Regions from separate parts of the Anaerofustis stercorihominis DSM 17244 genome, predicted to be linked through region 3. Evidence: predicted binding sites of a transcription regulator. Region 3 holds the regulator's gene; each other region holds the start of a gene.
What was found. The regulator NrdR, encoded in region 3, represses ribonucleotide reductase genes. The targets are predictions, from matches to a motif close to CACNANATNTNGTG.
Positions count from the first base shown of each region.

Region 1: a site for NrdR is predicted at 2,854-2,867, ahead of ANASTE_RS02300 (vitamin B12-dependent ribonucleotide reductase). Genes of this name have one in related genera too.
Region 2: a site for NrdR is predicted at 2,464-2,477, ahead of ANASTE_RS07540 (anaerobic ribonucleoside triphosphate reductase). Genes of this name have one in related genera too.

Region 1 is NZ_DS560015.1:467,885-476,038, forward strand. It holds gene ANASTE_RS02300 (vitamin B12-dependent ribonucleotide reductase) at 1-2,813, opposite strand, end outside; gene ANASTE_RS02305 (shikimate kinase) at 3,068-3,562, opposite strand; gene ANASTE_RS02310 (shikimate dehydrogenase family protein) at 3,564-4,367, opposite strand; gene ANASTE_RS02315 (chorismate mutase) at 4,369-5,286, opposite strand; gene aroC (chorismate synthase) at 5,295-6,374, opposite strand; gene aroA (3-phosphoshikimate 1-carboxyvinyltransferase) at 6,352-7,590, opposite strand; gene aroB (3-dehydroquinate synthase) at 7,591-8,154, opposite strand, start outside.
Region 2 is NZ_DS560019.1:590,691-598,844, forward strand. It holds gene nrdD (anaerobic ribonucleoside-triphosphate reductase) at 1-21, opposite strand, end outside; gene ANASTE_RS07540 (anaerobic ribonucleoside triphosphate reductase) at 33-2,366, opposite strand; gene ANASTE_RS07545 (NAD(P)-dependent oxidoreductase) at 2,615-3,292, shown strand; gene ANASTE_RS12295 (NAD(P)-dependent oxidoreductase) at 3,327-3,599, shown strand; gene ANASTE_RS07550 (YwaF family protein) at 3,615-4,217, opposite strand; gene ANASTE_RS07555 (YwaF family protein) at 4,393-5,157, opposite strand; gene ANASTE_RS07560 (alginate O-acetyltransferase AlgX-related protein) at 5,287-6,477, opposite strand; gene ANASTE_RS07565 (MBOAT family O-acyltransferase) at 6,533-7,627, opposite strand.
Region 3 is NZ_DS560018.1:151,594-159,747, forward strand. It holds gene ANASTE_RS11330 (leucine-rich repeat protein) at 73-3,216, opposite strand; gene ANASTE_RS04540 (D-alanyl-D-alanine carboxypeptidase family protein) at 3,350-4,528, opposite strand; gene spoIIM (stage II sporulation protein M) at 4,581-5,213, opposite strand; gene ANASTE_RS04550 (NUDIX hydrolase) at 5,303-5,842, opposite strand; gene nrdR (transcriptional regulator NrdR) at 5,842-6,306, opposite strand; gene ANASTE_RS04560 (MucBP domain-containing protein) at 6,682-8,154, opposite strand, start outside.

The DNA of each region.
Region 1 (8,154 bases), on a different contig from region 3:
GCTTCCGCTTTTTCTTCACTCGTTTTTATCGAACCGCTATATAGCTTTTCTTCCATATCTGTTGGCTTTATCTGAACTCTGGAATAATCTCCGAGTTCGATATCGATGATTTTACTTAGTAAATCAGCAATACTTGCGGCGTTCTTTATGTAAGGATGCCTTGACACAAATCCGCTGGGCTCAAACTGCTGACCTCTGAGTAATCTTGAAATTTCCTTTGCGGGAATATTATACTGAAGCATATTTGATATGGATTTTGAAAGGGAGGCAAGAAGACCTTTTACAACAGTCCCCTCTTTATCCGTTGAAACGAACAGCTCTGACATCTTTCCGTTCTTATAAAATCCTATAGTCACATATAATTCAATATCCCCTATTTTAGCCGCATGCGTCCTGCTCGTTCTCATTCCGTCGGGTTTAACTCTGTGAAGGCTTCCTTTTTTACAGTTTCTTGCATAATCCAAAAGTGCGTCATAAGTCAAGTTTTCCAGTGAATCGCTGTCTTCTGTCAAGGCGGTGTTAAGAGGCTGGCAAGCTTTTGAGCCGTCTCTGTATACGGAAATCGCTTTTACTCCCGTTATATAAGAAAGCTTATAAATATCGCTTATTTCCTTAACAGTAGCGTTAACAGGCATATTAACGGTCTTCGAAACCGAACCGCTTATCATAGGAGTTACCGCAGCAACCATGAGAACATGTCCGCTTGGAGAAATATCGTTGGCAGTTTCGAATATCTTTTTATCTTCTTCTCTTAAGTACGGAGCATCGTTTAAATTAAAGTGAACGAACATCCCGTTTTCATCTTTTTCAAGTAAATAATCTTTGATTTTATCTACCTGTTCATCGGAATATCCCAAATTGATAAGAGCGTCTTCCAATACAGGATTTACCAGTTCCATCATTCCGCCCCCTGCAAGAGACTTATAAACGACGTTTGAATAGAACGGTTCAAGAGACGTAGCTCCGCAGTCCATAGCAAATGATATGGTTCCCGTAGGAGCGATAACGCTGACCTGAGCATTCCTCACACCGTAGCGGTTCGCACCTTCGATTGCTTTTATCCAAAGTATTTTTCCCGCATTCAAAACCTCTTCAAGACCCATTTCCGTCATCAAATCTTCGTCAAGACGAACCGGAGAATAATCAAGTCCTTCAAAATTATCATCTATGGCAAGAGAACATCTTGCGGAATTTCTAAGTACTTTCAATAAATGTTCTTTGTTTATATCATACTTCGCAAAAGGACCGACTTCTTTTGCCATCAAAGAAGAAACGAGATAAGACTGAGCAGTCATTATGGAACATAATGAAGCCGACAGGTTCCTTCCTTCATCACTGTCGTAAGGATATCCGAGCACCATGAGAAGGGACGCCATATTGGCAAGCCCCAGACCTGTTGTCCTGAATAAATGACTCTTTCTTGCCACTTCTTTTGTAGGGAACTGTCCCCAATGTATGGAAGCTTCAAGAACCAATTGGATCAGTGAAATCAAGTGGATATAGTCATTTAATTTAAATTTGCCTTCTTCCTTTGAGAAAAATCTGTAAATATTTATGGAAGCAAGATTACATGCAGTGTTATCCAAGAAAGCATATTCGCTGCAAGGATTGGTTGCATTTATCCTATTGTGTTTTGCACCGACTTTTCCGTCTTCTCCGGCAGGGCAGGTATGCCAGTCGTTGAATGTGTCGTCGAACTGAACAGCCGGATCCGCACAGTTCCATGTAGACTGACAAATCAAATCCCATAATTCTTTTACTTTTACTTTTCTGTTTACCTTATCGTCAACTCTTCCCTTAAGTTCAAAATCCGCATCGGGATCTTCATCCAAATGAAGGACTTTTTGCATGAATTCTTTATTAAGCCTTACGGAGTTGTTTCCGTTCTGTCCGCTGACAGTAGCGTAAGCCTCTCCGTCCATGGACATGTCATAGCCCATTTTCCCTAGGGCTCTGACTTTGTCTTCTTCCCTTGCTTTCCAAGTGATGAAATCTTCGATTTCGGGATGATCTATATCGGTAATTACCATTTTTGCGGCTCTTCTCGTAGTTCCGCCGCTTTTGATAGCTCCCGCATTCCTGTCAAAACCTTTAAGGAAACTCATAAGTCCGGAAGATTTTCCTCCGCTTGAAAGCCCTTCATTTATAGCTCTTAAATTAGAGAAGTTGGTTCCGACGCCGGATCCCCCTTTAAATAATTTAGTCTCTGTTATGTACTGTTCGGATATAGAGTTATCTCCTAAAAGAGTGTCTTTTATGGAAAGGATAAAGCATGCAGAAGCCTGAGTCCTTGTATATCTGTCCTTACTTTCTTTAACTGTTCCGCTTTTTATATCATAATAATATAAATGATCGCTTTCGCCTGCGATACCGTAGTTTCTCTTGATACCTGTGTTGAACCACTGAGGAGAGTTCGGAGCCCACATCTGATTTATAAGGGCATAAACAAGTTCATCATAGAATATGGAATACTGTTCTTTTGTTCTTATAAGCCCCTCATCAACGAGTGCATCAGCCCAAAATCCGACCATTCTGTCAGCAACCTGCTTCATGCTGGTTTCATGTCCGTCGGCAGAACCTACACCCGCACGTCTGAAATATTTGGAAGCGATTATATTACACGCATTTTTAGAATAGAATTCGGGAAATTCCAAATCCTTCATTTCAAATATATTTTTATTTGTTTTATAATCAAATATTTCCACGTCGACTCTTTTATACTCAAATAAATCAAAAACCGTCTTATTCGGCTCCCTTTCCAATTCTTTTGTAAATCGTCTGGTAAAAATATTATTAATACTCAAATTATCCATTTACCGTTTCCACCTTTATTAATACTTATTATACCTAAAATACCATATATTGTATGCTATTTAAAATCAGGTACAATTATTAGTATATCACTAATATTACTTTTTTCAATATATTTTTTATGCTCCAAAATGATAGATATTAAGTCAAATTTAAACATTAACAAAACATAATTTTTTATGCTTGTATCAAATATCAAAAAAGCATGTATCAATTATGACACATGCTTTTTATTTTATGATATTTTGTCGAAAATTTATCTTATTTTTCTCATTATTTCTTCTACACAATTTTTAAAATATCCGTTATTGTCCACTTCAATATCTGCATATTTTTTATATAATCCGATCCTGTCGTTGTATAATTTATATATATGGTTTTCATTATCTTTGAGTAAAGGTCTGTTGGCTCCGAGATTTTTAGATTTAAGTAAGTTTTTAACGCTTCTGTTTATAAAAATAACAGTAGAAGTTTTCTTTAAAAAGTCCATATTCTCTTTTCTCAGGATTATTCCCCCTCCGGCAGAAATAAGCATATTTTCCATATTCGATATTTCTTTTGCACACTCGGTTTCGATATCCCTGAAATAGTCTTCACCTTTCTCAAAAAGTTCACTTATGGCTTTTCCCGTCTTTTTTTCGATATAGTCATCCATATCAATATATTTCAAATCCATACTCTTTGATAAAGCCTTTCCGATACTGCTTTTACCGCAGCCAGGCATACCGATTAAGAGAATATTTTTCTTCATACTATATTTCCTTTTTTATTTTATTTTCTATCAAATCTATTTCTTGTTTTGTAAGTTTAAAATCATTCCAAATTTCTTCGGATTTAAGCCCCTGCATTATAAGCATTGTAAGCCCCGAAAAGGAATTTTTGCCTAACTTATTTGCCGTCTTCATAAGTTTGGTCTCAAGGGGATTATATACTACATCCACTACATTATTGAAGTTATTTATAATATCTTCACCTACCGGAGAAAAATCTACTTTCGGATACATTCCTACAGGAGTCGTATTTATAAGAACTTCCCCTTTTATATCCTCTAAATCCTTATAATCAATTAAAACTATCCCGTCTTTTGTCTCTTTGTCTGTTTTATTTCTGCTTACGAGATAAATACTTTTTGCATTCAAATCTTTTACACACTCTATGACAGCTTTGCTTGCGCCTCCGCTGCCAAGTATTACAACCGTTTTATTATTTATATTTATATCATTACTTTTCAGAGTATATAAAAATCCATAGTAATCGGTATTATATCCGTAAAGCTTACCTTTTATATTTTTAATCGTATTTACCGCACCTATCTTCTTTGCTTCTTCGCTTATGCTGTCCAAGCTTTTAATTACGGTTTCTTTATAAGGAATGGTTACGTTTATCCCGTCAAGTTCATTATCTATCATAAATGACTTTATATCATATGCAGTATTCAAATCTATTTCATACAGCTCATATTCATAATCTAAGTTTAGGATTTCGAAAGCTATGCTATGGAGTATCTTTGAAAAGCTGTGAGGAAGCTTTTCTCCTATCAAACCGAATTTTTTCATCTTAACCTCTGTATGCTCCCACAAGTCTTAAATAATGAACATCTCCTTCAAGACCGGAAAGCATTTTCAAAATATTCTTATCTTCCAAGCTTCCGTCAAAATTGATAAAAACACTGAAGTCTTTAACCGAACTGTCAGCTTCTCTGGAATCTATTTTATTTATATTGATATTGTAATTGGAGAAATATTTTACAAGATGTCCCAATGATTTAGGTTCGTTGTCTATCCTTACTATCAAATCAATTTTATTGCTGTCTTTTACGAACCTTTTATATTTACCGAGGATTATGAATTTATTGTAATTCTCGGTGTTAAGTCCGTGAATATCTTCCAATTTTATTCCGTCTTTATCCGTAACGAATTTGTCTTTTATGTAAATATCTTCGTATTTTTCAAGTAAATCGTAAAGCTCTGCTATATGTCCGTCCATTGCATTATCTACAGCCAAAAGCACATAATCAAGACTTTCGTCTATCAACCCAGACATTATATCATCATAAGAATTGAATTCGATTTTTTTTGTTTTATCCCCGAAATATATTTCACAAACCTTTTTTGCAAGAGGATTTATCATCATACTGTATCCCGCTTTTGACGCTGTCTCGGTTATGTCAATAAATATACTTTTCTTAAGATTACTGACCATTTTCTTGGCTATGGCTTTTCTTTGGAAATTTTTACTTATATCCATCAAATGATTAAAGAAGTCAGCCACTTCCTCCGCATATTTTTTATCCTTTAGATTATTTATGGCTTTTTCAACTACTTCGGCTTCTCTGTTTTTATTTAAAACATCTATGTTATTTTCTTTTTTATACTTTGCAACATCTACGACAGTATTCATTCTCTCTTCAAAAAGTCTTACCAACTCTTTATCTATTTCGTCTATTCTTTTTCTGCTTTCTTCTAAACTTCTCATAAAACCACCTACTCATTTAATAAAAAATCATATAAACATATTGCACTTACGGCTTCTATTACTGGAACAGCTCTTTTGACTATTACCGGGTCATGTCTTCCAACGACCTCAAGCTTCGTATTTTCTTTTTTCCCCACGTCAATAGTACGCTGAAGTTTTGATATACTTGCCGTAGGTTTTATAACCGCCGAAAAACAAATGGGCTGTCCGTTGGAAATTCCGCCGAGGACTCCTCCGTTGTGATTTTCATATGTTTTTACGTTTCCGTCTTTATCGTAGTAATACTCGTCTTTTGCTTCGCTTCCCAGTAAATCCGCAAATCCGAAACCTTCTCCGAACTCTACGCCTTTTACTGCCGGAACGGAAAACAAAAGATGAGATAATCTTGATTCTATACTGTCAAAGAAAGGAGAACCTACCCCTGCGGGAAATCCCAGCACGGCACATTCCACTATCCCTCCGACACTGTCATGGTCATTCCTAGCCTTTAAAATGACTTCTTCCATTTCGGATAATTTACTCTTATCCAGCAAAGGAAAAACTTCTTCTTTTAAAGAAATGAGTTCATCCTTACCTATATTCACCTTATCAAAAGATATATCTTCCACTTTGTTTATCTTTTTGATATGAGAACCGATATAAATCCCTTTTTCTTCCAAAAGCTGCTTAGCTACCGCTCCCGCAAAAGTAAGAGGTAAGGTAAGTCTTCCCGAGAAGTTTCCCCCGCCTCTGTAATCATTATTTCCGTTATGTTTTATGTATGCCGGATAATCAGCATGTGAAGGTCTCATTTTTACTTTAAGTTCGCTGTAATCCTTGCTTCTCGTATTGCCGTTTTCGAAGATGGCACAAAGAGGAGAACCTGCCGTCTTATCATCGAAATAACCGCTTATGATTTTCGGTGTATCGGCTTCTTTTCTCGGAGTGGAAAATTTATCTCCCCCCTGCCTTCTTTTGAGTTCAAAATCTATTTTATCGAAGTCAAGTTTTATACCTGCGGGCAGACCGTCTATTACTACACCGATCGCCTCGCTGTGAGACTGTCCGAATATTGTAACTTTAAAATTATCTCCAAATGTCGCACTCATGAATTTCACCTCCCAAGCTTACAAAATCTTCAAAGAAAGTCGGGTATGATTTTCTTACACACATATAATCTTTTATTATTATATCATCTTTTGCCGCCGTTGACGCGATCGCCATACTCATGGAAATCCTATGATCCTTATGAGAATCAACTATCCCGCCCTTTAATGACTCTACACCTTCTATAACAAGATTATCTTCGTTTTCGATTATCTTTGCACCAAGTTTACTTAGTTCCTTAGATATTGCATTAAGCCTGTCACATTCCTTTATCCTTAGCCTTCCCGCATTTATTATCCTTGTTTCGCCCTTTGTAAGAGCTGCACATACGGTAAGCACGGGGATTATATCGGGGCAGTTTGCTGCGTCGATTACTTTTTCTTCGGAGCTATTTAAAACATCAATCCACTTGATGATTTCTTTATCTCCCTGAAGAGATGTATCATCAAGCCCTAAAACATCTATATCGCTTCCCAAATAGTTGGCGGATAAGAAGAATGCAGCCTGAGAGTAATCTCCCTCCACGGTGTAATCCATGGCTTTATATTCCTGATTTCCTTTTATGATGAATTCTTTATAATCATTATTTATGATTTTTATCCCGAACTTTTCTAACATCGATAAAGTCAAGTCAAGATAACTTTTGGATTCCAAATCAGTGGTGATGACTATTTTTGAATCTCCCTCAAGTAAAGGAAGAGTAAACAGTAATCCGGTTATGAACTGAGAACTTATATCTCCTCTTACTTCAAATGTATCCGCTTTTAATCTTCCGTCTACGGTAAGGTTTAAAATGTCTTTTTCGTAATAATATTCTATTCCCTGCTTATCAAATATATTATAGAATACGTCGAGAGGTCTTTTTCCCAAGTTACCTTTACCTATAAAAGTCTTCTCCCCCTTTAAAAGCATTGTTATGGGAACAAAAAACCTTAATGTGGAACCGGATTCATTGCAGTCGACAGTGAAGTCAGACTCTTTCGGAGAATTTAAAATCCCCTCTATGGTCACTTTCCTGTTATCTGTTGTAACCTTTGCCCCCATACTCTTTACTGCCGATATTGTTGCGATTATATCATCGGACAGTTCTATATTATCTATTACGGATTTTCCTTTAGAAAGTGCCGCACATATTATTGCTCTGTGAGCCATACTCTTTGACGGAGGTATATTTACTTTTCCTTTGAGCTTATTTGGTGTGATTTTTATGTTATCCATCTATTTGTCCTTAAAAAATTCTAAATTTGTTTTATAAATATAACAGCTTCCTATCTCATCTAAAAGTATCACATTTAAAATGCTGCCTTCATTTTTCTTATCAGAAGATATATGAGATAAAATATTTTCATTATGTACAGCGTTTATATCATAGTCCATACCGAAGTTTACAAGTATATCTCTGATTTTATCACTCGTACCTTTCTTCGTCAGTCCTTTTTTCTCACTCAGAGCGGTTATTTCATACATTCCTATGGCTACCGCTTCTCCGTGAGTATACTTTTCATAATTATAATACGCTTCTATCCCGTGAGCAAGAGTATGACCGAAATTTAATTTCATTCTCTCTCCCGTATCCTTTTCATCTTCCTCAACCACTTTTCTTTTTAAATCACAGCTTTTATATATTATATGTTCTATATGCTCCAGGATATCTTCCCTTGAATGCATTTTGTATAAGAGTTCAAAGAACTCTTTATCGAATATACAGCCGTACTTTATGACTTCCATAAATCCATCGTTTACCGTCCTGTCATCTAAAGTTGCAAGTACGTTTGGGTCTAT
Region 2 (8,154 bases), on a different contig from region 3:
CAATTCTTTTGCTGTGTTCATTATATTACCTCCTATAAACTTTCCATTTCTGAATTTAGCGAATGCTTTACTCTGTCCGATTCTTCAGCTCTTTTGCCGTTATTAAACCTATCCAAAGTACCCACCAAATATCCGGTTATCCTTCTTATTCTTTCAAAAGGAACATCAATATCATCTTCTTTTCTGTGACAGTGCGGACATTCATCATAGATTACTCCGTTGTATCCGCATACAGGGTCCCTGTCAACCGGGTGATTTATAGCACCGTAACCAAGTCCCATATCTTTCATACATCTTACTATTTTTTCGAATGCTTCTAAATTTTTTGTAGTATCACCGTCAAGTTCGACATATGTTATATGTCCGCCGTTTGTAAGCTCATGGAAAGGAGCTTCTTTTTTGATCTTTTCAAATGCACTTATATCATATCCAACAGGTACATGGAATGAATTAGTATAATAATCTTTGTCAGTTACACCTTCGATAACTCCGTATCTCTTTTTATCCATTCTAACAAATCTTCCGGATAATCCTTCGGCAGGAGTTGCGACCAACGAGAAGTTAAGACCTCTTTTTTCCGTTTCTTCGTCAACTTTATTTCTCATATGAGAAATTATTTCAAGTCCGAGTTTTTCGCTTTCTTCGCTTTGACCGTGATGTTTTCCGACCAATGCGGTCAAGGTTTCCGCTAGTCCGATAAAACCTATGCTCAAAGTTCCGTGCTTCAATACTTCTTCCACCGTATCATCAGGCTTTAAATTTTCTGAATTTATCCAAACACCTTCACCCATTAAGAAAGGAGAATTTCTGACTGTCTTTGCGCATTGTATTTTAAATCTATGAAGGAGCTGTTTAACGCAAAGGTTCATTTCATCATCAAGCATAGAATAAAATTTATCAATATCACCTTTTGCTTCTATTGCAAGTCTTGGAAGATTGATTGAAGTAAAACTTAAATTACCTCTCCCCGTTACTATTTCATTATCTTTATCAACATTTGCCATTACTCTTGTTCTGCATCCCATATATGCAATTTCTGAGTCCGGGTCTCCTTCTTTATAATATTTTAAATTGAAAGGAGAATCTATAAAAGAGAAATTAGGAAATAATCTCTCACTGGAAACTTCCATGGCAAGTTTAAATAAATCATAGTTAGGGTCTTCGGGATTATAATTTACGCCTTCCTTAACCTTAAATATTTGGACAGGGAAAATAGGGGTTTCTCCGTTTCCAAGCCCCGATTTGGTTGCAAGAAGAACATTTCTTATGATCATTCTTCCTTCACTCGACGTATCCGTACCGTAATTGATAGAACTGAACGGAACCTGAGCTCCTGCTCTGGAATGCATTGTATTTAAATTATGAATCAACGCTTCCATAGCCTGATATGTAGCTTTATCCGTTTCTTTCAAAGAACTTTTCTTTGTGAAAGAAATCAATGTATTCACATCATCATGGTCTAATTTATCAAGCTCTTCTCTTTCAAGTTTTAGAAATTCTTCATTATCATCAAGTGTTGGATATAATCCCGATTTTTCCTCAATATTCTTATAAATATTTTTTGATACTTCTTCACTGTTTTCTATCCCTGCGAGAAGCTCCAATGCTTTAGCCATATTTGTGATATAAGTTTTTCTATATGTTTTTTTTACACCCTGTGCCAAATCATAGTCAAATTTCGGGATACTTTGACCGCCGTGCTGATCATTTTGATTTGACTGAATTGCTATACAGGCAAGTGCGGAATAAGTCCTTATATCCTTAGGTTCTCTGATAAATCCGTTACCTGTCGAAAACCCGCCTTTAAATAATTTTTGTAAATCTATCTGGCAGCATGTTGTAGTTAATGTATAAAAATCCAAATCATGGATATGTATATCGCCTTTGGCATGTGCGGCAGCATGTTTTTCGTCCAAAATAAACATTTCATAAAAATTCTTTGCACCTTCGGAACCGTATTTAAGCATGGTTCCCATGGCGGTATCACCGTTTATATTTGCATTCTCTCTCTTTACATCATTTTCAATTGAGCTTTTGAAAGTTAAATCTTCATAGATTTTCATCAGTTTGGTATTCATTTCTCTGACTTTATTTCTTTCCGCTCTATATAATATATAATTCTTTGCAGTCTTGGCATGTCCACTTTCAATCAACGTCTTCTCAACTGTATCCTGTATTTGTTCTACCGTAGGAACTATATCTATATATTTCTCATTTAATATATTATCTACTTTATCAGATAGCTCTTTTGCCGTAGCATAATCCTGTCCGCCCGCTGCTTCGGCTGCTTTATAAATGGCATCTGTTATCTTCTTCTTTTCGTATCTGCTCGTACGTCCGTCTCTTTTTAAAATCTCTGTTACCATTACTGTTCTCCTATATTTTCTAATCGATTCAACTGCCTAATCAAGGCTACGTTAACAATTATATATTGTGGTATATGGTATTGTCAAGCATAAAAAACACAATATATTGTGTTTTATCAAATTTACTTGACTTGGGAAATAATATAAGTAATTAAGAATTTTTCCTGTTATAAATTATAAATATATACTCGTATTTTAGACCTTTAATTAAAGAGAATATAAATGAAAATTCTGAGAAAAATACTTATATGGAAAAGATATGTTTTTTTAATACGAAATCTTATGATATAAAATGGTTTGATCATTATAACAAAAACTATGAAATAAAATTTTATGAAAGCAGACTCAATAAAAACTCTGCCATTTTAGCCTCCGGTTCCGGCGGCATAATTTCTTTTGTAAATGATAATTTAGATAAGGATACTATTGATATTTTATATGAATTGGGAGTTAAAGTGATAGCTCTAAGATGTGCAGGCTATAATCATGTCGATTTAAATGCGGCAAAAGACAAAATAAAAATATTGAACGTTCCTTCATATTCCCCAAGCTCCGTAGCTGAATATGCAATAGGTATGTTTTTGACACTAAACAGAAAAATACACAAAGCTTATACAAAAACAAGGGATTATAATTTTAGTTTAAACGGGATGGTTGGATTTGATTTAAAAGGAAAAACGATAGGTATAATCGGAACGGGAAAAATAGGAGAAGAACTAATAGAGATATGCAAAGGATTTAAAATGAATGTGATTGCATACGATTTATTTCCTAAGAAGGATGGCGATATACAATATGTTGATTTAAATACCCTTTTAAATAACAGTGATATAATTTCTCTTCATTGCCCTTTAACTAAAGATACAAAATATCTAATAAATAAAAAAACCCTGCAAAAAATAGAAAAAAGGAGCCTATATAATTAACACTTCGAGAGGAGAATTAATAGAAACGGATTCATTGATAAGCGCTCTTAAAGACGGTTTGATAGGAGGAGCTTGTCTTGATGTATACGAAGGTGAAAAAGATTTCTTCTATGAAGATAAGTCGGATCTAATCAAAAGAGATGACAAACTATCGGCTCTGGTATCAATGCCAAATGTTATACTTACATCTCATCAGGCTTTTTTAACAGATGAAGCTTTGAAAAATATAGCAAAAATTACTATACAAAATCTAGATGATTTTTATGGCAGAAAAAAATTAAAAAATGAAGTTAAAATAAAAGGATAGACTTTAGTCTATCCTTTAAGCTGTTTGTTCACTCTGATTTTTTGCTTTTTTTCTATATGAGACTTCCCAAGGAAGATACATCAACAGCCAAGCACTCAGTACCAAAACAATCAAAGCTATTAAATAACCTCCGCCAAAGATGTCATATAAAAACACCAACGGAGAACCTTTAGACGGTCCGTTTAAAAACATAAAATTAGTATCCCACATTTTATTTATAAAGTATATCGGTACCGCAATAACGCCGATAAGTAAAGATGTCTTAGGTAAATTTTTAAAATTAGGTTTTAATCTGCCGCTGTATAAAAGCATCGTAACAAATACAACCAGCCATGTATGTATAGTGAATGAATTGATATTCGAAAAATGCATCATCGGATACTCGGTCCAGTTGGGAAATAATAATGCAGCCAAGGCTCCGGGCAGAGACAAGGCATATAAATATTCACCATTAACTTTACCGGGTTTGTACGCATACCAAAAAGTTATAAATATTGATATCCCACATAAATGAAGAGGCAAGTGTTCTAAATTTAGGGTTCCGGCATAAAAATGAAGGATATCTTTTAATAATTCCTGAACCACAATAAGTACTGCAAAAAACTTTAAAAGTTTTATTTTGCTGTTCTGTACTTAATTTAACAAATTTTTTACACATATATATATTAAAACCAGTATAGTTAACAATAAAATCATATGTTCAATGCCATATGCATGCCATTTTAATGATAAAGGAACTATATTGGGATTAGCAAAAAAATATTTTAAAGTCATAATCATTCCTCGTTTTATTTTAAACTAACTGCTCAATTTCACTTTCTTTTTTATATTTGATTTCCCAAGGGATATACATCAATGTCCATATGATTAGTATCAGACAAATGCCCGCAAATATATAACCCGGACTTCCAAACAAATTTTCAAGAAGTACAAGCGGAGAACCCGGAGACGGGGTATTTAAAAACATAAAATTAGTACCTATAATTTTATTTAATCTAAATGCTATAAAACCTAAAGGAAACATAAACATGATACATCTATTCAAATTCTTATAATTAGGTTTTAATTTGCCGGAGTATATCAGCAACACGGGTACCATAAGAAGAAGCATATGAAATATGGTAGAATCTATATTTGTAAAAGATATCCTTGCAAAATCGGTCCAATCTGCAAATAAAAGTGCGGCAACCGCAGCAGGAAGAGAAAAAGCATATAAATATTCTTTATTTAGTTTATTTGGCTTAAATGCGTACCATAATGTCACAAATATTGAAAACCTACATAAATGAAGTGGTATATCTTCGTAAATCAAAACACCCGTCAGATAATGAACGATATTTTTAAATATCTCTTGTACTAACATAAATACTGCAATCTTCTTTATAAAACTGTCTTGTTTTTTAAGATCCCATAAAGTAAATTTTTTACACATATATATAATCAAAAAAGCTACACAAATTAAAGTTAATATATGACCTATATCAAACAATCTCCATGTAAGCTCCTTAGGAACATAGCCTCCACTGTCAGGTGACACAAAAAAATATTTAAAATCCATAATTCCCTCTTTTTATACAAATATAAACTTATTATAATATTTTTAGACTTTAAATTCCACTAAAACAAAATAAAAAGTCCCTTACCAATAAAGTAAGAGACTTTATCTAAATCATATTTTCAAATTTATTTACAAATCAAAATCAAACCATTCACTCCAAAAATTTTCACTATAGGCAATTATAACAACGTTAGGATTATATTTATTAATATAATCTATTAAATTTTCTTTATAATATCTTAAATCTATTGTTCTTAACTCTTTACATCCAAGTGCCAAATAAGGCGCCATTACACAGGAAAAAGAATCTCTTAAAAGAAGTATTTTTTTATTATTATCAGATATATTATTTTTAATAATATTTTCTTTATAATCTCCGCCTATATAAGTAGAATAGGTACTAATATTAAAATAATCCTTTTTAAGATTAGCTTTTTCTAACATTACATTTGCAAAATCTCCATTTTTATATTTTTTGCCATTTGAAGTATCAGCATAAAAATAAAAATTAGTATTAAATTTTGGTGTTATAACATTAAAATCATCAACACCAGCATATAATGTACCAACACGCTTACCTAAAGAGCCTAAAAACCAATTTTTATATTCTTTTATATTATAATTAGAAATATTATAATATTTTGCAGTATTTATTTCAAAACCATATTCTTTTCGTAGGATATCGCTTATAAAGCCAGCAGAGGCTAATCCAGCTTCTGGTTTCCAATGATGATCAGTATTAAAAAATATTTTTTTATAATTAATATTTTTTTCATGGAGTATCTTCCGAATATCAAGGACAGAAATATTTTTTTCTTCTAAATTTTTAATAAGTCTATTTGAATTATCATTTGCATATAAATGTGCACCAATAGGTGTATTATATTTATCTGTTTCATCAATTTTACAAGGAAGTTGAGTATATATTAAATTAATACTTTTTGATTTTAAATATTTTTCAAATTTTTCTATATTTCTTGATATTTTATTTATCTCATTATTATCTCTATACTCCATACTATAAATAATTTGTTCATTATTTAATTTTATTATATCGTTATATACAATAAGATCACCTGAATTATATAATATTGTGGTACCTACCACCTTTTGAAAAAGTCCATTAATATTAATCCAACTATTACGTCCATTAAAGTTATCTTGAATACTGGTCTCAATAATATCAATACTCTCTTTTAAATCTTTATTAGATAATTTGTTTTTTAAATCACTTGAACAATTTTTTATAGTTCCTATTCCACAAATACATATTATAAATAAAAAAATATATGATATAACTTTATTACTCAATTTACTCATAATCATTTTACTCCCTAAAAATTAAAATATATAAATGGATTATAGCTACCTTTAACTATAAAAGATATACAAATAATAAAATAATTAAAATGAATAATATATAAATAATATTTGTTATAATATTATTTTTTAATTTCCTTTTAGCTATTTTTAAAATTGGTGAAGATGCTATTATTCCAACAACAAAATAAATAAAAAATTGTCTGATATACGATAAAAATACATCATTAAATAATATTATATTTCCAATCCCAAACATGGACTTGATATAATTTAAAGCTACATATACATTTTCTGACCTAAAAATAACCCATCCTATAATAACAAAAAACATAGTATATATGTGCTTAATCCAATTATGTTTTTTATTTTTACAATCAATATCAAAAGATGTAAATTTCTCTATTATTAATAAAATAAAGTACATTAATCCCCATATTATAAACGTCCAATTTGCACCATGCCATATACCTGTTAGCAACCAAACAATAAATAGATTTAAAATATGTCTATATTTATTTACTCGACTTCCACCAAGCGGTATATATACATAATCTCTAAACCATGAACTAAGAGAAATATGCCATCTTCTCCAAAATTCTGTAGCGGATTTGGATATATAAGGATAATTAAAATTTTCTAAAAAATGAAATCCAAACATTTTTCCTAAGCCTATAGCCATGTCAGAATATCCACCAAAATCAAAATAAATTTGTAAGGTATAAGATATAGCACCAAGCCATGACATTAAAATGGATATTTCTTCAATAGGAGAAGAACTACTATTTATTAAATTAAAAGCTTTATCTGCAACTAATGCCATATTATTAGATATGATAACTTTTTTACCTAAACCCACAATAAATCTAACTACTCCATCAGTAAAATCATCAATATTTTCTTTTCTATTTTTGATTTCATATGATACGGTCTCGTATCTAACGATTGGACCTGCAATTAGCTGGGGAAATAAAGATATGTAAAGACCAACATTAATTAAATTACTCTGGGCTTCTCCTTTACCTCTATAGACATCTATAACATATGATATCGCTTGAAATGTAAAAAAAGAAATACCGATTGGCAGAGCTATATTAGGCACATTTAGAGATAAATCAAATATAGAATTTATATTGTTAATAGTAAACATAAGATATTTAAAAATAAAAATAATAAATAAATTACCTAATACATCAACAAAAATAAATAAGTTTTGTAAATTTTATTTATTGTCACGATATTTATTTACTAATAAACCACTTAACCAATTATAATAATGGAAAGAAGCATTATTAATACAAATTTTGGTTCTCCCCAAGCATAAAAAAATAAACTGGCTATAAATAAAAATATATTTTGTAAATTTCTTGATTTACCCAATAAAAAATAATAAACGAATAAAACGATTGGAAGAAATATAAAAATAAATATGTTACTTGAAAATAGCATTTTTATGTTCCTCTCATATAATTTTACAATTATTTAGATAAACATAAAATTATTGATAATAGGAAATATTTTATAATCTTCGATATATTTTACTAAACCTTTACTTTTAGTAACAATTTAAATTATATAAATATATGTAAAATAATTTTTTTATTGTAATATAAATTTACTTTTTTTATCAAAATAATTGTTATTTTTTTATTTTTCCCTATAATACCATTGTAGTTA
Region 3 (8,154 bases):
TCCCTGTAACATTTAAATCAAATCAAAATCAAACAAACAAAAAACACCCTTTAGGGTGTTTTTTTTATTATTCTATTTTACTTTGACTTTATAAACTTTGCTGAAACTTCCCGCATAACTTCCATATACTGCCCTGACTTTATAATAATATGTTTTCTTTGATTTAAGCTTCTTATTGACATACTTTCTCGAAGCAGTTTTCTTTATCTTCTTAAACCCTTTGTTCTTCTTCGTTGAACGGTAGATTTCATAGTGCTTTGCTCCGCCTGCCTTTGCAATGGATACCGTAACTTTCTTCTTACTTGAAGATAGTTTTATTTTTACAACTTTCTTAGGAAGTACCTTTACGGTCGCTTTTGCAGACTTTCCGCTCCCATCTTTTGCGGTCGCATAAATGTAAGCTTTTCCAGGAGACTTGAAGTACACTTTTCCGGAAGTATTTACCGTTGCGACTTTCGTATTGGAACTCTTCCAGCTCACGCTTTTATTAGCGGCATTGCCGGGATAAACGCTTGCTTTAAGATAATAGCTTCCACACATAGCAAGAGTCTTACTTCCTGCATTTAATCTTACAAGAGAAACTGCTTTTAATTTAGGTATGACATAATCAAATCTATGTCTTGCATCATGTTTACAAATATAAGTACCGAACCCCTCCTGATATATCGTAGGCTTTATGGTTGTAAAGAGCACATAATCATGTCCATATGCAGGGATATCTTGATAACCTGCAGTCCCACACTCTGAACAGTTAAATAACCTTTCCCCGTCTTCGGTACAAGTAGGATAATACAAAATTTGATTAAAAACATATTTGTGAGGAATCATATCGGTATAATTATCATACTTGATATTATCGCAGTTTCTACACTTATACTTAGTATATCCCTTGCTTGTACAAGTCGGATTTATGACTTCGTATTTGGCATAATCATGAGGTGTCGTATCTATTTCTTCGGTCTTTGTTCTTTTACATACCGAACATGTATAAGTTTTGACTCCTTTTTTCGAACATGTCGAAGGTGTAGTGATGACCCCGCTGTTATATTTATGGTTCCCGGTGGCGGTTATTTTGATTTGATCCGTATATGCATCACATCTTGTACAGTGCCTTGATTTAATCCCTTCTTCAACACATGTAGCCTCTTTATCTATTGTATAATCCTTGGAGTAATTATGACCCAATGCGGATACGGAAGTTATTTCACTTCTTTCATCGCATCTTGTACAGTGTTTAGATTTTTCGCCCTTTACAGTACATGTCGGTTCTTTATCTACTTTGAAGTCAGTAGGATAATCGTGACCAAGTGCAGGGATCGACGTCACTTCACCTCTTTCATTACATCTTGTGCAGTATTTTGATTTTTCCCCCTCTACAGTACATGTCGGTTCTTTATCTACTTTAAAGTCAGCTGAATAATCATGACCTAAAGGCTCTACCGTTGTGATTTCTGTCTTGACATCACATCTCGTACAATGTCTTGATTTCTCACCCGGAACAGTACATGTAGGTTCTTTATCTATTGTGAATTCAGTAGAATAATCATGTCCCAGTTTAGGTATAGACATGTTATATTTCCCGTTACAAATCGTACAAGAGACTTTTTTTTCACCATCTTCGGTACACGTCGCAGCATTTATGATTTCCAAATCATAATATTCATGATTTGTACATTCGGAAAAAACTACTTTTAAATCAATAGATTTGTACGGCATTTTTAATATATAAGGCTTAGGAACATTATTAATGCTGTACGCAACACCGCTAATTATGTATCCATCATTTGATTTTAATAAAAGCGGTATATCACTTCCGCACTTTATATATTCCTCGGAATTATACTTTACGATTATTCCCTCAGCCACACTTCTATCGATATCCGCACTTCCTCTTTTTTCGTCATTTAATGAAATGGATAGCATGGAGTATGTAGTTAATGTGTCACTTGATTTTAAAACCGCTGAGGATTTATTATATATCTTACTGCCCTCTTTCAATCCTTCAAAACTGTTAATTGCAATTGATGTAACATTTTTAGGAATCACAAACTCTTTTATACCATAACAATTCCTAAAAGCTTCATAACCAATTTTAGTTAAAGCATCTCCGAAATTAAAATCAGTTACTTTCATACAGTTCATAAAAGCACATCCACCCAAAGTTTTAATATTTTCACTGCCCAGAATATTATTTAATGTATTACAACCGTAAAAACAGCCATAATCTAAATCTACGGAAGCTCCTGAAAAATCCAAAGTTTTTAAACCACTACATGCGTGAAAAGCGTTACTTTCTATTTTATATACATTACTTGGTATCTTTATTCCTGTTAAGTTATAGCAGGCATCAAAAGAACTTTCTTTTATAACGCTTACACTTTGGGGAATTTCATAGTCTCCAGAAATATTTCTAGGTGCCAACTCCAAATTTTTCATATCTTTACTGAATAATATATTATCTTTAAGTGTAAAGTATTTACAACTTTCAGGAATGATTATATTATCAATTCGTGTATTAAAAAAGACTCCTTTCCCTAATATTTCTAATTCGATTGGTATATTTATACTTTTTAATTGATTACAAGATAAAAAAGCACTGTCACTTATCTCCATTACCGTATCAGGTAGTTTAACATCTATAAATTCGTAACACGATGCAAATGCTTCTTTACCTATATATGATAAGTTTTCTCCGAAATCCGGTGCTTTTAGCTTCCAACACCCCGCAAAAGCATTATCTTTTATTTCCGACAAAGTATTAGGAAACTTTATATTTTCTAAAGTAGTGCATTTAAAGAATGCCTGAGGATAAATACTTACAAGCCCTTCGGGGATAGTTATATCCGCAAGGCTCGTACAATTTTTGAATGCCCCTGTATATATATTATTGACACTCGGTGTAAGTACGACCTTTTTCAAATTTATGCAATTTTCAAACATAAAACCGTCGACACAGTCAACATTATTCGACCATACCACGCTTTCGATATCTTTCTTATTCGAAAATGTATCCTGTGCAACTACAGTTACATTTTTTCCGTTATAAGTGTCCGGTATAACGACATTCAAGGATGTCCCGTGATACTCGGTTATCCCAACGGTCCCGTCACTATTTTCAACATATGTAAAGTCCTCTGGACTGCTTACATCTTCTGTACTTTCCGCTGCAAAAGCGAAGGTACTTATCGATAATATCGAAAAAATGATGAATAACAACAAAATTCCTTTTTTCTTTATTTTCTATTCCCTTTAAATCCTAATTGTCTATATATTCATTATATACCCAAAAGTAAGATTATACAAGATGAAGTAGTATTACATGCTAAAAAAAAGGATACCTATTGGTATCCTATTTCATCATAACAAACTGCCTGAAAGTATTCCTGATAAAGTCAAACGCCCCTACCCTTTCAACATCTTCGTTGGCTATCAAATCCGAAGTGCCTATGACCTTATCTCCGTCGCTTACGATAACACTCCCGAGCTTATCCCCTTTTTTGACGGGAGCGTTTATCTTCTTGTTATCAAGCTTTACATCGGATTTATACTCTTTGTTTTCGTTCTTATTCATCAGGGTAGATATGTTATCTTTTGCTACAGCACTTACTTTATCTTTATTTCCCTTGTTGACCTCTACATCTGCCACCGCCTTATCCTTTTCGACTACGTTCTCCGCCTTATATGTGCTGAAACCGTAATTTAAAAGCTTATTTGCTTCGGCAAATCTGGTCTTTGAATCGGGAGCGTGAAGTATCACGGCAATAAGCCTCAAGTCCCCTTCTTTTCCCGTTGCGGATATGCAGTGCCCCGCATCTGCGGTATACCCTGTTTTAAGTCCGTCTACCTTGTCGTTCATCCTAAGGAGCTTATTTGTATTACTCAAGGTCCTTTCCTTGTCGTTCTTCTTGCCTATTTTTATGGTCTTCTGCCAAGTGGAGCTTATCTTGAATATATCGGGATACTTGCATACTTCCTTGGTCATAAGAGCAATGTCATAAGCGGATGAGTAATGGTCATCTGCCGGCAGTCCGTTGGAATTTACGAAGTGAGAATTCTTCATCCCCAGTTCCTTTGCTCTGTCGTTCATCATAAGTACGAATTTTTCTATGCTTCCTCCCACGAATTCACCCATAGCCGCACATGCGTCGTTTGCGCTCTCGATGATTATGGCATTCAAAAGCTCATCCACACTTCTCATCTCCCCCTCTTCCATAAATAACTGACTTCCCCCCATTTTACTCGCATAATCGGAAATCGTCACCATATCGCTCATATTTATGGTCTTGTTATTTACCGCTTCCAAAATGAGAAGTATCGTCATTACCTTGGTGACACTGGCAAGAGGAAGTTTTTCGTCTTTGTTCTTCTCATATAAAACTTTCCCCGTTCCCACATCCATTAGTACGACCGATTTACTCTGAATATCCATATCAACTTCATTCTTACTCTCTTCCTTTGCGAATACAAAAGACGAAGATGTGAAAATGAGTGAAAATGAAAGAATTAAACTAACTATTTTTTTCAACATATCTATCCTCCTAATAAATAATTATTATGTAAATCAAAAAATATTATTTCTTTTATAAAAATGCAGACGAAAATATTACAATAAACATCGGCACGACATAGCTTTCTATATATATACCGAGGACATTAAGCAAAAATGCCATAACTATATAAATCGTATACCTTATATAAAAAGCGGAATTGTTCACCTGCTTGTAACGGCTCTTATTGTTCTTCTGGATTATGTATTTAAAGGAAGAAGCCGTGACGGAAGCAAATAATAGGGCGGCGGTCTTTATAAGGTTTTGAACTATAAGAACAGCCAGTGCAAAAAGTATCCCCTTAAGACCGAATTTATATATGAAAAACGTATTCGTAAACCCCAGCAAAAATCCGTTGTAAAACACTATGCTTATTGAATAGATAAGACTTAAAACACTAAGCCCCAGTATCCATAGAAACACATATATCTTCGCATCTCTTAATAGCGTCGATGTGAATATTTCCTTGCTGTTTATGGTGGAAGTATCTTTGGTAAGAAGAGAAAAGAAAGAATTGATATAGTTTACCAGTTCTTCTATCTGTTCGCTGCTTAGAAAATATATCGTAACTCCCCCTATCGCAATACCTAGTATGAATACGAACAGGAAAAATAAATATTTATTTTTGTTTTCTTTAAAATGATAATTAATAAATTCTCTAATCATAAATTCAACCTTTTGATTTAATAAGAACAATAAAAAAGACATGCCCTGATACTAAAGGGTATGTCCCATTCTCTGATTTATGATTAATTTTATATATTATTTTCCAAACAGTATCTCATTACACCCGCAACCGTCTTTGCATCGCGTATCTCGCCTTTTAATACACTTTCTTTAAATTCTTTGATGTCTATTTCCACTACATTCAAAAACTCATCATCATCCAAATTCTGCTTTGTCCTTTTTAAGTTAGTGGCAAGATAAACCGAGATCACTTCATCACAGTACCCTACGGCTGAGAGCATATCGAAATAATGTACCATTTTCCCCGCTTTATATCCCGTCTCTTCCTCAAGCTCTCTCACTGCGGCTTCCATCCTGCCTTCATTTCCTTTGTCCAGCTTACCGGCTGGAAGTTCAGTCGTAACATCAAATATCGCACTTCTGTACTGCTTTACGAGTACAAGCTTATTATCATTCGTTACTGCAAAAACAGCACATGAACCACAGTGTTCAAGATTATCTCTCGTTGCTTTCCTGCCGTTTGGAAGTATGACAGTATCACACCTTACATCAAATATATTTCCTTTGAACAAAGTTTCCTTTTTTACTATCTTCTCTTCTATCTCCATTATTTATTTCCTCTGTCACTTAACATAGTCTTGAGTTCATCCATAAAACTGTTCACATCTTTGAACTGTCTGTAAACCGAAGCAAATCTTACGTAAGCAACTTCATCGACGTCTTTCAGTCTCTTCATTATCTCTTCCCCTATAACAGTCGAAGAAACTTCCTTCTTAGCGATTTTTTGTATCTCGCTTTCTATATCATTTACCATATGCTCTATCTGCTCAATGGAGACCGGTCTCTTTTCACATGATTTTATTATACCGTTCATCAGTTTGTTTCTGTCGAAGGACTCTCTTGTACCGTTCTTCTTTACCACTATCAACGGGATAGTCTCCACTTTTTCATATGTGGTGAACCTCTGTGCACAGGATAAGCACTCTCTTCTCCTTCTTATGGCAGTATTATCATCGGTAGGTCTGGAATCTATTACTTTACTTTCTATATAACCGCAGTGTGGACATTTCATTTTTATTTTCCCCTTTCGCAGTGAGTAAATCGTTATACCCTATTGATAGTAAAATTATATACCAAAAAAGCTGGTTTTTCAATATTTAATATGAATACATTACCTTTATTATTATGTTATAACACATAAAAAGAGAGTATTATGTATTATCCTTACATATATGATACAAAATCACCAACTTACCAAATACAATCAAAACATTCCATAAAAAAATATTTGTTTTTATAAGATACAAATACTTATTTTATAAATCAAATTTTTATCCTTTGAAGCTGGTAATCAAAAATATAAAAAAAGAATAACAAATTCAATATCCCCTATATCAAAGATTTATATAAATCCATAAAAAAAGACAGGTTTTACCTGCCTTCTTTTTTATGCTTCTTTTGATTTTTTTATCGTATACATAACTCCGCCTGCGGAAATGACCGCAAAGAACAAGTATAGATAAAGGTTGTTTTCATCGGATGTTTTTACCGAGCCTGAAGGAGGAGTATTTCTATTTGATACATCTCTTCCGCTGCCGGTTCCCGAAGAATTTGTATTATTATTGTTCTTATTTATACTATCTACGTTTTTCGCTTTTTTATAAACAAAAATGATTTCCTGATCGTCTCTCGAATATACTCCGCTTTGACCTCCAACTGTCTTTACGTATTCATAACCTTTTATGTTCGGATATTTTATATCATATCTTTCTTCCAACCCTCCGGTATATACGATATCTTTCTTTATGATATTTCCCTTTTCATCAACGAATTTTACCGTTACCTTACCGACTTCTTTATAAACATATGTAACGACTTTTACATCTTCGGCAAATTTCCCGCTTTCACTGCCTTCCACTTTTACAAGCTCAAAGCCTTTGATATTCTCTTTTTTCGTCTTATAATCATCACCTATCTGACCGTCATAAACATTATCCGGATGAATGGTGTTCCCGTTTATATCAACATACCTGGCAACGACACTGCTTGCGGTATCGCCGACGCTTAAAGGACTGTAAACTACCGTTACGACTTTCACATCTTCTTCGATCTTACCCTTTTCTTCGCCTACTACTTTATCTACTTCATATCCGGGTATATTAGGCTTAGGGACTTCATAATTGTCGCCAACGCTTCCGTTATGAACGACATCTTCTTTTATGACATTCCCATCTTTATCTTCATACCTTATTACGACGCTTCCTCCCTTATTGTCGTCTGTGACACTATCGGGACTCTTTTTGGTATAGATATATCTTACTTCCTTACTGCCCTCTGTAAATTTACCGTTTCTATCTCCGATGACTTCTTTGAATTCATATCCGGGGATAACAAGCTGTGAGGTCTTGTAGTCATCCCCGACTTTTCCTTTATATATCAAATCCATATGTATCTCATTGCCCGCTTCGTCTACATATTTTGCGGTCACACTGCCTTTTTTAACAGGTTGCGGAGGAGATTCCTTTTTATAGACATAAGTAACTATTTGCGGAGTATACATGAATTTACCCGTCTCATTGCCTTCAACTCTTAAAAACTCATATCCCTTTATCTCAAGCTTGCTGGTTTTATAAGCATTATTTTCAAACCCCTTATATACTATATTATCGCATAACTTATTCCCGTCTTCGTCTACATATATTGCAGTCACCGTACAAGGCATGGATACTTTATATACGAATGTAACATCTGTATTCCCTTCAGGAAATACTCCCGAAGAATTCCCCTCTGTCCTTACATATTCGTATCCGTATATATTTTCTTTACTTATATTATAAGGCTCGTCTTTTTCACCCTCATATATTTTATCATCTTTTATTTTATTCCCGTTAATATCCACAAATTTGGCTGTAACGGTACC